Regions from separate parts of the Methylomonas montana genome, predicted to be linked through region 1. Evidence: riboswitches for the same ligand, from Rfam matches in the RefSeq annotation. Region 1 holds a riboswitch; each other region holds the start of a gene.
What was found. A riboswitch is a leader RNA that binds a small molecule or an ion and turns the genes downstream of it on or off. The one in region 1 is predicted to bind cyclic di-GMP.
Positions count from the first base shown of each region.

Region 2: it holds a riboswitch for cyclic di-GMP, as region 1 does, so the genes downstream of both, QZJ86_RS08290 (PEP-CTERM sorting domain-containing protein) here and QZJ86_RS04100 (hypothetical protein) in region 1, are expected to answer to the same signal.
Region 3: it holds a riboswitch for cyclic di-GMP, as region 1 does, so the genes downstream of both, QZJ86_RS13430 (PEP-CTERM sorting domain-containing protein) here and QZJ86_RS04100 (hypothetical protein) in region 1, are expected to answer to the same signal.

Region 1 covers NZ_CP129884.1:836,455-839,659, forward strand. Annotated here, with positions in the region: gene QZJ86_RS04095 (hypothetical protein) at 47-817, opposite strand; gene QZJ86_RS04100 (hypothetical protein) at 922-1,995, opposite strand; cyclic di-GMP riboswitch class I at 2,094-2,177, opposite strand; gene QZJ86_RS04105 (hypothetical protein) at 2,553-2,828, shown strand; gene QZJ86_RS04110 (ATP-binding protein) at 3,056-3,205, shown strand, end outside.
Region 2 covers NZ_CP129884.1:1,781,736-1,784,940, forward strand. Annotated here, with positions in the region: gene QZJ86_RS08280 (cytochrome-c peroxidase) at 1-638, shown strand, start outside; gene QZJ86_RS08285 (hypothetical protein) at 781-1,200, shown strand; cyclic di-GMP riboswitch class I at 1,349-1,435, shown strand; gene QZJ86_RS08290 (PEP-CTERM sorting domain-containing protein) at 1,458-2,297, shown strand; gene QZJ86_RS08295 (DUF2341 domain-containing protein) at 2,632-3,205, shown strand, end outside.
Region 3 covers NZ_CP129884.1:2,923,047-2,926,251, reverse strand. Annotated here, with positions in the region: gene QZJ86_RS13430 (PEP-CTERM sorting domain-containing protein) at 480-1,283, opposite strand; cyclic di-GMP riboswitch class I at 1,307-1,393, opposite strand; gene QZJ86_RS13425 (cupin domain-containing protein) at 1,963-2,445, opposite strand; gene QZJ86_RS13420 (efflux transporter outer membrane subunit) at 2,481-3,205, opposite strand, start outside.

The DNA of each region.
Region 1 (3,205 bases):
CCTGACTTTACGAATGAAAGCGGCTGTCGGTTGAATCAAATTGGCTTTAAGTGCCAACAGCCGGCTTTCGTCGTCCGAAACCGATCAAGCCCGCCATTGCGCTGCCGAATAGCCAAACTGCGCCGGGCACCGGTACCGGCGACGCGGCGGCCGAGATCGTGGCGGTGTAAGCCAGATTGGCGCCGCCTACCGTGCCGTCGTAACCGCCCAGGATTAGCGTGTAATTGCCGGCGGTCAGGAAACGGGTCAGCGTCGCGGTGGCAGTGGTGCCTTGAACGGCGGCGACGGCCCAAGCAGTCGGATCATGCGGTATCAACGACGAACCCAGCACCGAGCCCATCGGATTGAGCGCACCATTATTTAAATATGAATCGTGGCGGCTACTGCCGTCGTTGGTATCCCAGCCATCCCATAAACCGAAGGCAGGGCGCAAATTGGAGTTGTCCGAGGATACAGTGATGGTGACAGTAGCGTCATGGTGCAGCTCGAATAAACCATAATCGGCGGTATGGCCCCAGTTGGTCGCGCCGTCTTTGTAAGCTTTGGCGCCCATGCCTATCGTAAAGCCGGCGCCTTCACTGTTGGCGGTTTGCGAGTTGGCCACTCCGCCGTCGTTATGGATCATCGCTACCCAGGTCGCAGGCAGGTTGCCGGTGTAGCCTGGATCGTCAACTGACCATGGGCCGGTTTGCGAGCCATCCGCAGGTGCGCCAGAGGTGTTATAGGTAACGTGCGCATTTGCTACATCAGTGACTAGCAGCATTGCGGCGACGGCGCCAGCCAGCGCCAATTTTTTATACGGTGCGGGTTCAATCATTTTGGCCTCTCGATCGAATAAATAAATTCAAACGTAAGTTTGCGGCTGAGCCGCGAGTTGTAACGGGATTACCGGCAAAACTGGCGGTAATCCCGTTTCGTCGATTAAGCGGCTAGTTGCGGTTTGCGACGACCGAAACCGATCAAACCGGCAATCGCACTGCCAAACAACCAGACTGCACCTGGAACAGGGACAGGGGCGGCTGTTATGGTGCTGTAAGAATGAGTATCTACCGTATATGCCAGAGCCGAATTGCTTGCTCCGCCGTGCGCGCCGACGACTAGGGTGTAGAAACCTGCGTCACCATCGTTTAGGCTGCCAGCAACTGCGTCGGTTTTTTGCCACTCGGCAAAGTCCATTGAAAGTGTGTAGGTCAGAATATCGCCAACTGAAACTTGCGAAGCGCTCCATAACAAAGCAGAGCCGTCAACGCCGCCTGTTCCTAAACTGGAACCTTGTACGCCCGCCGCGTTCGGATCGAAAGCCGCTGTGCGGTTAGAAAAGATGGACGTATCCGATCCGCGGTATAGCGCGACATCCAATAATGCATTGGCATCGTTCAAAGAATCGTAGTTAGCGTCTCTTTTGACCGTGATGTCTATGTTGTACGTGCCGCCCCACACGCCTGTCGCGGTAGTTACATTTTGCGCATTGTCGTTGGAGCCGGCACTAGCGTGAATCAGTGCGTAATCGAGACCGCCTGTGGTGCTGCCTGTCTGCCATGAATCACCGCCCACAGCGACGTAGGGATGGTCATTTGCGCCGCCGTCGGGGAGGAGGGGGCCCCAAGTGGTTGAAGCGTTTTGAACGGCATAAGCTCTCCATAAGCTGTTAGTTTCGGTAGCAGAGGTTCCGGTTTTATAGTTGCGATTGGTTTGGCCTGTTGCAGTTGAGTCGTGATGGCCGAAATAAAAATTGTAAGGGAGGGTTCCTGTGTAGTCGGTTGGCAAGCCGCCGGTGCCTGGAATGTTAGCATTGGCGTCGCCAGCGACCCGTCCGCCAATACCGACAGGCCCGTAGCCGCCAGTATTGGAGACGCCATCGGTGTTATTGACGCTATCGCCGATAGTGATACCAGCACCGGTCAGGTTATAGGTTTGATGAGCGAATGCTTGGCCGGAGATGCCAGCTAGTCCAGTTGTCAAGAGAGCTGCTATAGCCGTTTTACGAAAGATCATGATCATCCTCTTTTTATTAGAATTAAAGGTAACAGCGAAACTGACAAAACTTGACCAACAGCATTGAGCCAAACTTTGCCCTTACCCACGAGCTACCGTGGGGCAATCCGGCCTTCTTTAAATCGTTTTTAAGAACCGTGATTTTCCGGCCCCGCCTCACGACGGGTGTGGCCACTCGTGCTTCGCGCGATGGACTGATTAGCGGACGTTAGACATGCCAGGAAAAATGGTCAATTAACTGTTGCCGATAAGCAACGCGCGAAGTAAGTTCCAAGTCTTAAGCCAGTAATGAGCCAATTCGGAAAAGTTTTAATGATTTCAAATTAATGTGGTGGATTTTCAGTGAAATGCCTGATGTGGGCAAATGCCTGAATTGAGGGAAATAACCTTGCGAGCTTTTTTATATAACATAGATTAATTACTGCCGGATTGGTTCGGTCCGGCCTAGCATTTAGTGCTTGCTGATTCGATGAAGAATTGCTTTCTTTTATCGCAATTTATTGTTAGTTTGTTGCGCCGCAAGGCTTGGCTGACTTTAAATTTTAACGGAGTGATTTATGCAGAGAACCGATAAAACCCCGCTGTGGGTATTCCTGGCGCTGTCCAGTATCGAAACCCGTAAGGGGGCGTTGCTGTTGATCTGGAGTAGCCTCGTCTTTACCTTTTATTGCGTGCCTTGGGGGCTTTATTTTGACGGTAATGGCTGGATCGCCAGATTATTCTTGATCGATGACTGGGAGTGGTTTGCGATGATGGTGCCGATGACTCTTTGGTATTGGCTCAGCATGAGATGGGTGGATAAAAACGGCAGCTGGCGCTTAGCGAATGCGTGATACGCCGCATAGTCTGGAGGCGCCAGACATCATTCGAGCCGGATGTTATTTTGGTTAACTAGCCAATTAATTATGGGGCTCTGGTTTTTAGCCTGAATAACCGTGCTTGTTTACCGACATAAAAATAGCGGAAGGGAGTCTAACTATTTTGGTAAATGCCGGCAGCTTTCGGGAAGGGCGATAACATAGTCGCTACTTTCTATTCTTTAAACATTACTGCCATGTCCATGCTTTCACATATACTCCCCAAAGCCGAAATCTCGATTAGGGAAAATCTGAGATGGCTTTATATCCTTAGAAATCTAATGCTGTTCGCCGTGACGGTGGCAGTGTTTATTGCCGTCAATGGTTTGGGCATCAATTTACCGCAAAACCAG
Region 2 (3,205 bases), 950 kb from region 1:
ATACGGCCTTTCAGCATATCGCCGAAGCTTTGGCGGCTTATGAACGCTCGGACGATATGAATCGGTTCAGCGCCAAATACGACTACTTCCTGGCCGGCCTGGCTACGCTGACGCCCGCGGAAGAAAGGGGCCGGCTTCTGTTCATGGGCAAGGCGCGCTGTTCCAACTGTCATACGCCCAAGGGTGGGCCGGACGGCAGACCGCTGTTTACCAGCTTCGGTTTTCAAAACCTGGGCGTACCGAAAAATCCCGAAAACCCCTACTACGACCTCCCGCCGGAGCTGAATCCAGATGGGGCGGATTTTGTCGATGTCGGTTTGGGCGCGGTGGTTAACGATCCGCTGCAAAGAGGTAAATTCAAGATTCCGACGCTGCGCAACGTAGAGGTCACTGCCCCTTACATGCATAACGGCGTGTTCAAGACGCTGCACGAAGTGGTGATGTTCGACAACACCCGCGACGTCGCCAGTTGGCCGCCCGCCGAGGTGCCGGAAACCGTCCATCGCAACGCTCAGTTGTTGCCAGGCACTTTAGGCCGGCTGGGTCTTAGCGCCCAGGAAGTCGACGACATCGTGACGTTTTTGACGACGCTGACCGACGGCTTCCGCCCGGAAACCAGCCCTGTTCCCCTTCCTTAGAACATTGGAATGGCAATTAAGGAACCGCGCTGAAAGGTGGGTAGGTAGCTTGGACTGGCTGCCTACCCTTTCCGAGGCACTTGGTATGATTTTCCCAGTATTGGTTTTCGTCCTGTTGAGAAAACTTGAAGGAGGTTTATTAGTGAATAACACTTGCACCATCAATCCTGCATTGCGCGCTCGCTTTGCATGCCTTTGCCAATTGATGGCATCGGCACTGTTAAGTCATCCTGCTTCGGCCGAAGATCTTGCCAGACAGGCGGAAGTCGCCCGTCGCGGCGCCGAAGTGACGCCGATTTCCCTGGCCCGGACTCAGCATCAATTTCTAAAGACAGCCGACGGCGGCGTGCAGCGGATCGTTGCCCGCGACGATATGGATCTGGAGCAGGTTTGGTCGATTCGCCGCCATTTGGAGGAACTGGCACAACGTTTCGGGCGTGGCGACTTTTCCGCCCCGGCCTTCATTCATGGCGCCGATATGCCGGGCTTGGCGCAGTTGCGCGCTGCCTACCAGGCCAATTACAGATCGGTTATACAGCCGAGGCGGGAGGCGCCAGCCTAAGCTTCCGAACCAAGCACGCAGCGCTGTTCAATGCGGTGCATGAATGGGATGGCATGGCATGGCATGGATAGGGACTGAGCCGAGGTTTTAGTCATCGCTGGAAGCGCAGGGCATGTTGTACCTATGTTGTGTTAATTCAAAATCAGAAGTGTGTAAAAGCTAAACCGATCGTGAGGTCGGGGCGGAAAACTGCGGGTCTGAGGGTTCGATACATCACGATAGCCGGATTGCCACTTTAATTAATTAAGGAGATTTAAATGAAAGTCGTTAAATATGCACGCTGGGCCTTCGCCCTGTTGTTACCGCTGGCAGCCACCACGGGTAACGCTGTGGCCGATGCGGTGCCATACTCATATAACGCCACTGGCGTCGGCGCGCCAAGCTGGCCTTTGTTCCTGGATGTCAACGAAACGATCAAGATCGAGAGAAAAGGTTCTGGCTCAAGCACTTATTGGCAATTGAAAGGCACCGGTTCCACTGCTTCATTCTGGGGCGATGTGGACAATTATGTTAATTTGGGTAGCGATAGCGTGAAATATCAGGCTAACTTCAACTCGGCCGGCAAATTGATCACATCAATCGGTTCTACGAGCTTGAGCAACTATTTGGAAATCAAGGGCAGCCTGCCTGCCGGCACCTTTGGCAACACCTCATGGTCCGCGCAACCCGAGCAATTGTTGCTGAGCGCCAAACTACTGGATATCAACCCTGACAACAATACTCCCGACTATGTCGGCACCTATGGCGGTTTCGCTGTGGGTTTCAAAACTAAATTCACCGGTGGCTGGGCTGCGAATAACCCTGGTTTGACCGGCGGTTCTACTGGCGAAAACCTCTGGTTGGCGGGTCTGAGCAACGGCTTTTTAGATCTGGTCAACGCATTGGATGGTAATAACGGCAACGGCTCATTTAGCTCCTTGATCGGCTCATCCAAAACCATTAAAAATGTCGTATCCGTCGCTTCCGTTCCCGTCCCTGGCGCGGTTTGGCTGTTCGGTACTGGTCTGTTAGGCCTGCTGGCTGGCCGGCGCAAAGCCGCTGGCTCAAGGCAACCGCTGCGAAACCTTGGAAACGAAGCGCTAGCGAGTGAAGGTTGAGTAGTCCCTGGAAGCCGCAGCGCCGGGCGGTTTTTCGACTAGAAAAACTGCAAGGCATCGCGAAACGGCGTGGAGTCATGCGAGAGCCAAGGCTTTGATCCCCTGGTTGGGTCAAAGCCGAGGTGACGCGGACGGCCAGGGCCGCCGCAGGCAATCACCGTGACAGTGTAGGCGCGATTATTCACTCAGGGATGATGAATAATCTTTACCGCCGGAAGCCGTCACTCGCCGATGAATGGTTCGACGCGCAACTACACGACCATGGAGCCGATGCGATGAATATGAATTGCCCCATGCATAGCCAACATCAACCGAACTAATTCCGCTAACACTCATGACGCACAATGCACTGAAGTGGGCCTTGAGCCTGTTTTTGTTACCTTCTCTATGCCTGGCTTGGTGGAACGACGACTGGTCGTCGCGCCGGCAACTGGCGGTGGACGCAGCGGCGACCGGCGCCGACATTCAGGAGACGCTGAGCGATGTGCCGATACTGGTGCGGCTACATGCCGGCAACTTCGGCTACTTCGTCGAACTGGCCGAGAACGGCCGCGATTTTCGATTTTTAAAAGACGACAAAACCCCGCTGGTGTACGACGTCGAGCAAGTCGACCTGTTGAGCGAGATCGGTCTGATCTGGGTGAAACTGCCGCAAGTGCGCGGCGGCGTGAGCAGCGACGACTTCTGGCTGTACTACGGCAACGCCAATGCACCGGATGGTTCCGACCCGAAAAACCTCTACGACGTGGCGCAAGGTTTGGTCTACCACTTCAAGGACGGCGAAGCGCTGCCGCAGGACGCCACCGCCTACGCCAGCCACGCCGCCGACTCCAAAGCCACGATTCAGCCGGCCGGTTGGATAGGTGCTGCGGCTCAATTCACCGGCACCGGACCATTGTCGATTAATC
Region 3 (3,205 bases), 2.1 Mb from region 1:
GCTCGAAATGGCTGGAGGGAACTTATAAAAACTCCTTCTCCCGGGCCGAGAAGTAGATTTCACTATGAAACAGGACACACCCCGCTCGTCCGAACCGGCGATCCGCAGGAGTTTCAACGCCATTTCCTGGAGAAGTCGTTGGCGATGAGGGCGCAGGCCTATCAAGTGGAAGTCAAGGCCAAACCGCCAAGGTAGCGGCCAGCATCCATCGGCATTTCGATTTTCCCCGATCATAGCAACGACGGCGACAAACTGATCGGCTATGCCGATGGCACGATTTACAAGATCAAGAAGTCGGGTAAGAACGCCTATGCGTTTCACGTAGAAGCAGGCTAGTCACGGAGCCTGCGAATTAGCGTTTGATGGGGGATTGTTTATCCCATCCTATGGCCCTATTTTGGCTGTTAGTGCAATGGATGGCCGTGTAACTGAAGCCACGCTGACTTAAAGCCAACGTGGCGTGGGCTAGGTCATGTATTTTATACGGCAAGTCTTGAGCCAACGGCTTTGCGCCGGCCAGCCAGCAGGCCTAACAGACCAGTACCGAACAGCCAAACCGCGCCAGGGACGGGAACGGAAGCGACGGATACGACATTTTTAATGGTTTTTGACGAACCGATCAAGGAGCTAAATGAGCCGTTGCCGTTATTACCATCCAATGCGTTGACCAGATCTAAAAAGCCGTTGCTCAGACCCGCCAACCAGAGGTTTTCGCCAGTAGAACCGCCGGTCAAACCAGGGTTATTCGCAGCCCAGCCACCGGTGAATTTGGTTTTGAAACCCACAGCGAAACCGCCATAGGTGCCGACATAGTCGGGTGTATTGTTGTCAGGGTTGATATCCAGTAGTTTGGCGCTCAGCAACAATTGCTCGGGCTGGTTGGACCATGAGGTGTTGCCAAAGGTGCCGGCAGGCAGGCTGCCCTTGATTTCCAAATAGTTGCTCAAGCTCGTAGAGCCGATTGATGTGATCAATTTGCCGGCCGAGTTGAAGTTAGCCTGGTATTTCACGCTATCGCGACCCAAATTAACATAATTGTCCACATCGCCCCAGAATGAAGCAGTGGAACCGGTGCCTTTCAATTGCCAATAAGTGCTTGATCCAGAACCTTTTCTCTCGATCTTGATCGTTTCGTTGACATCCAGGAACAAAGGCCAGCTTGGCGCGCCGACGCCAGTGGCGTTATATGAGTATGGCACGGTATCGGCTACTGCGTTACCCGTGGTGGCTGCCAGCGGCAACAACAGGGCGAAAGCCCAACGTGCATATTTAACGACTTTCATTTAAATCTCCTTAAATTAATTAAGGTGGCAACCCGGCTATCGTGATGTATCGAACCCTCAGACCCGCAGTTTTCCGCCCCGACCTCACGATCGGTTTAGCTTTTACACACTTCTGATTTTGAATTAACACAATATTGGTACAACATGCCCTGCGCTTCCAGCGATGACTTAAAACCTCGGCTCAGTCCCTATCCATGCCATCCCTGTTCCCTAGCTATTCCCAGCTGATAGCCAAACGACTGGTCTCAGCGTTAAAGCCTGCGGCATCTTATTCAGGTGAGTAGGTCTTTTCGGTGACGGGTGCATGAACTTTGCAAGAAATGTAATACGTACGTATTACTGATGACGATCAGGTTAAAAATGCTGTTAAACCGGCAGTAGAATCATTTAAAGGAAGAGGTTCCTGCGCCGGAAAGACAAACCTTGCGAAATGGCGTGATGAGATCTGAATATAAGGGGCAAGCTTGATGTCATTAGCTTATCGGACCCAAAAACCGGGTGTTGCGGCGCGAGGTTCCGGCCTTGCGTTTGGCCGCCGGATGAACCATTCGGGTATCGGCAGACCCAGGGGATATGTCCTAGATACGATTAACGTAGCGTAATCGTAAGAATGAGGTGAAATGCATTGCATTGCATAACCATGCCTCCGAATATGCTACGTTAAAAGGCGAAGATTAGTTTACGTGTACGGTGTGTCGTCTTTATGAACAAACTTCCACTTCCCCTCCACGAGTATGGCTTTGAGATCGTCATCGGGGTAACTTCCTTCGTCTCCCGGCGTCCGGTCGCCGATTTCGAGGTAGATGACTGCCTCCGACGTTTCGTTAATCAGATGGTGTCCGTTGCCGTTGCCAGCCTTGAAGCCGGCGCACATTCCCGGCGAGAGCTGGCTGCGACCTTCGTCAGTATGTAAGGTTGGATACCCTTGCAGGATATAGATAAATTCGTCTTGCTTGGTGTGAGCGTGACGAAGGGCAGAAACGGCATTGGGAGCCAAACGTGTCAAGTTGACGCCAAAGTTTGTAAGACCAAACAGATCGCCAAGCCGGCGCTTCTCCCGACCCAGCATAAGCGACGCGAACGGTTCGGGATAGCTTGATGGCTTGCTTCTTGCCGGTGCCTCAGTCGCAATGATGGCGATCGGATTGGATTTTTCTGACATAAGAGCCTCGCGAGAAGGGGCAGGGTTTACAAGGATTACTCTGCTAGCGGCAAAATCAAATAATCCGTCCATTTCCGTTCGCCGCCGGCTTCATCTTCGCTAGGCAGCAAGGTTTCGTTCCAGCCGCCGCCCAAGGCTTTTACCAATAGCACCGATGCGCTAAGTTGCTGGCCTTGCAGTTGCACGGCGGTTTGGCGGTTGGACAACGCGGCGGCTTGGGCCGTCATTACGTTGATGTAACTGACGGTGCCGGCCTGATATTGATTGTTGGTTAACGCCAGCGCCTGGTTAGCAGCGGCGACGGCTTTATCCTGCACCTGTTTTTCTTCGTCCAGGATACGCAGCGCGGCCAGATTGTCTTCCACTTCCTGAAAGCCGGTCAGCACGGTTTGACGATAAGCGGCGACCGTGGCGTCGTAAGCGTCGACAGCCTGTTTGTACTGAGCGTTCTTGGCGCCGCCGTCGAATAATGTCAGCGCCAGGCCGGCCGGTCCCAAGGACCAATAGCGGCGCGCCATCGTGAACAGCGTGTCGGCGGTAGGCGACTGAAAGCCGTTGGTCGAGGCCAGATTCAAGGTCGGGTAATAAGCCGCCTTGGCGACGCCGATCTGGGCGTTGGCGGCGGCGATTTTGCGTTCGGCGGCGGCGATGTCGGGACGGCGTTCCAACAGTTCAGAAGGCAGGCTGACCGGAATCCCCGGCGCTTGCACATCTAAAGAGGTTGGTGCCAACGATAATTCGGCCGGCGATTTGCCGATCA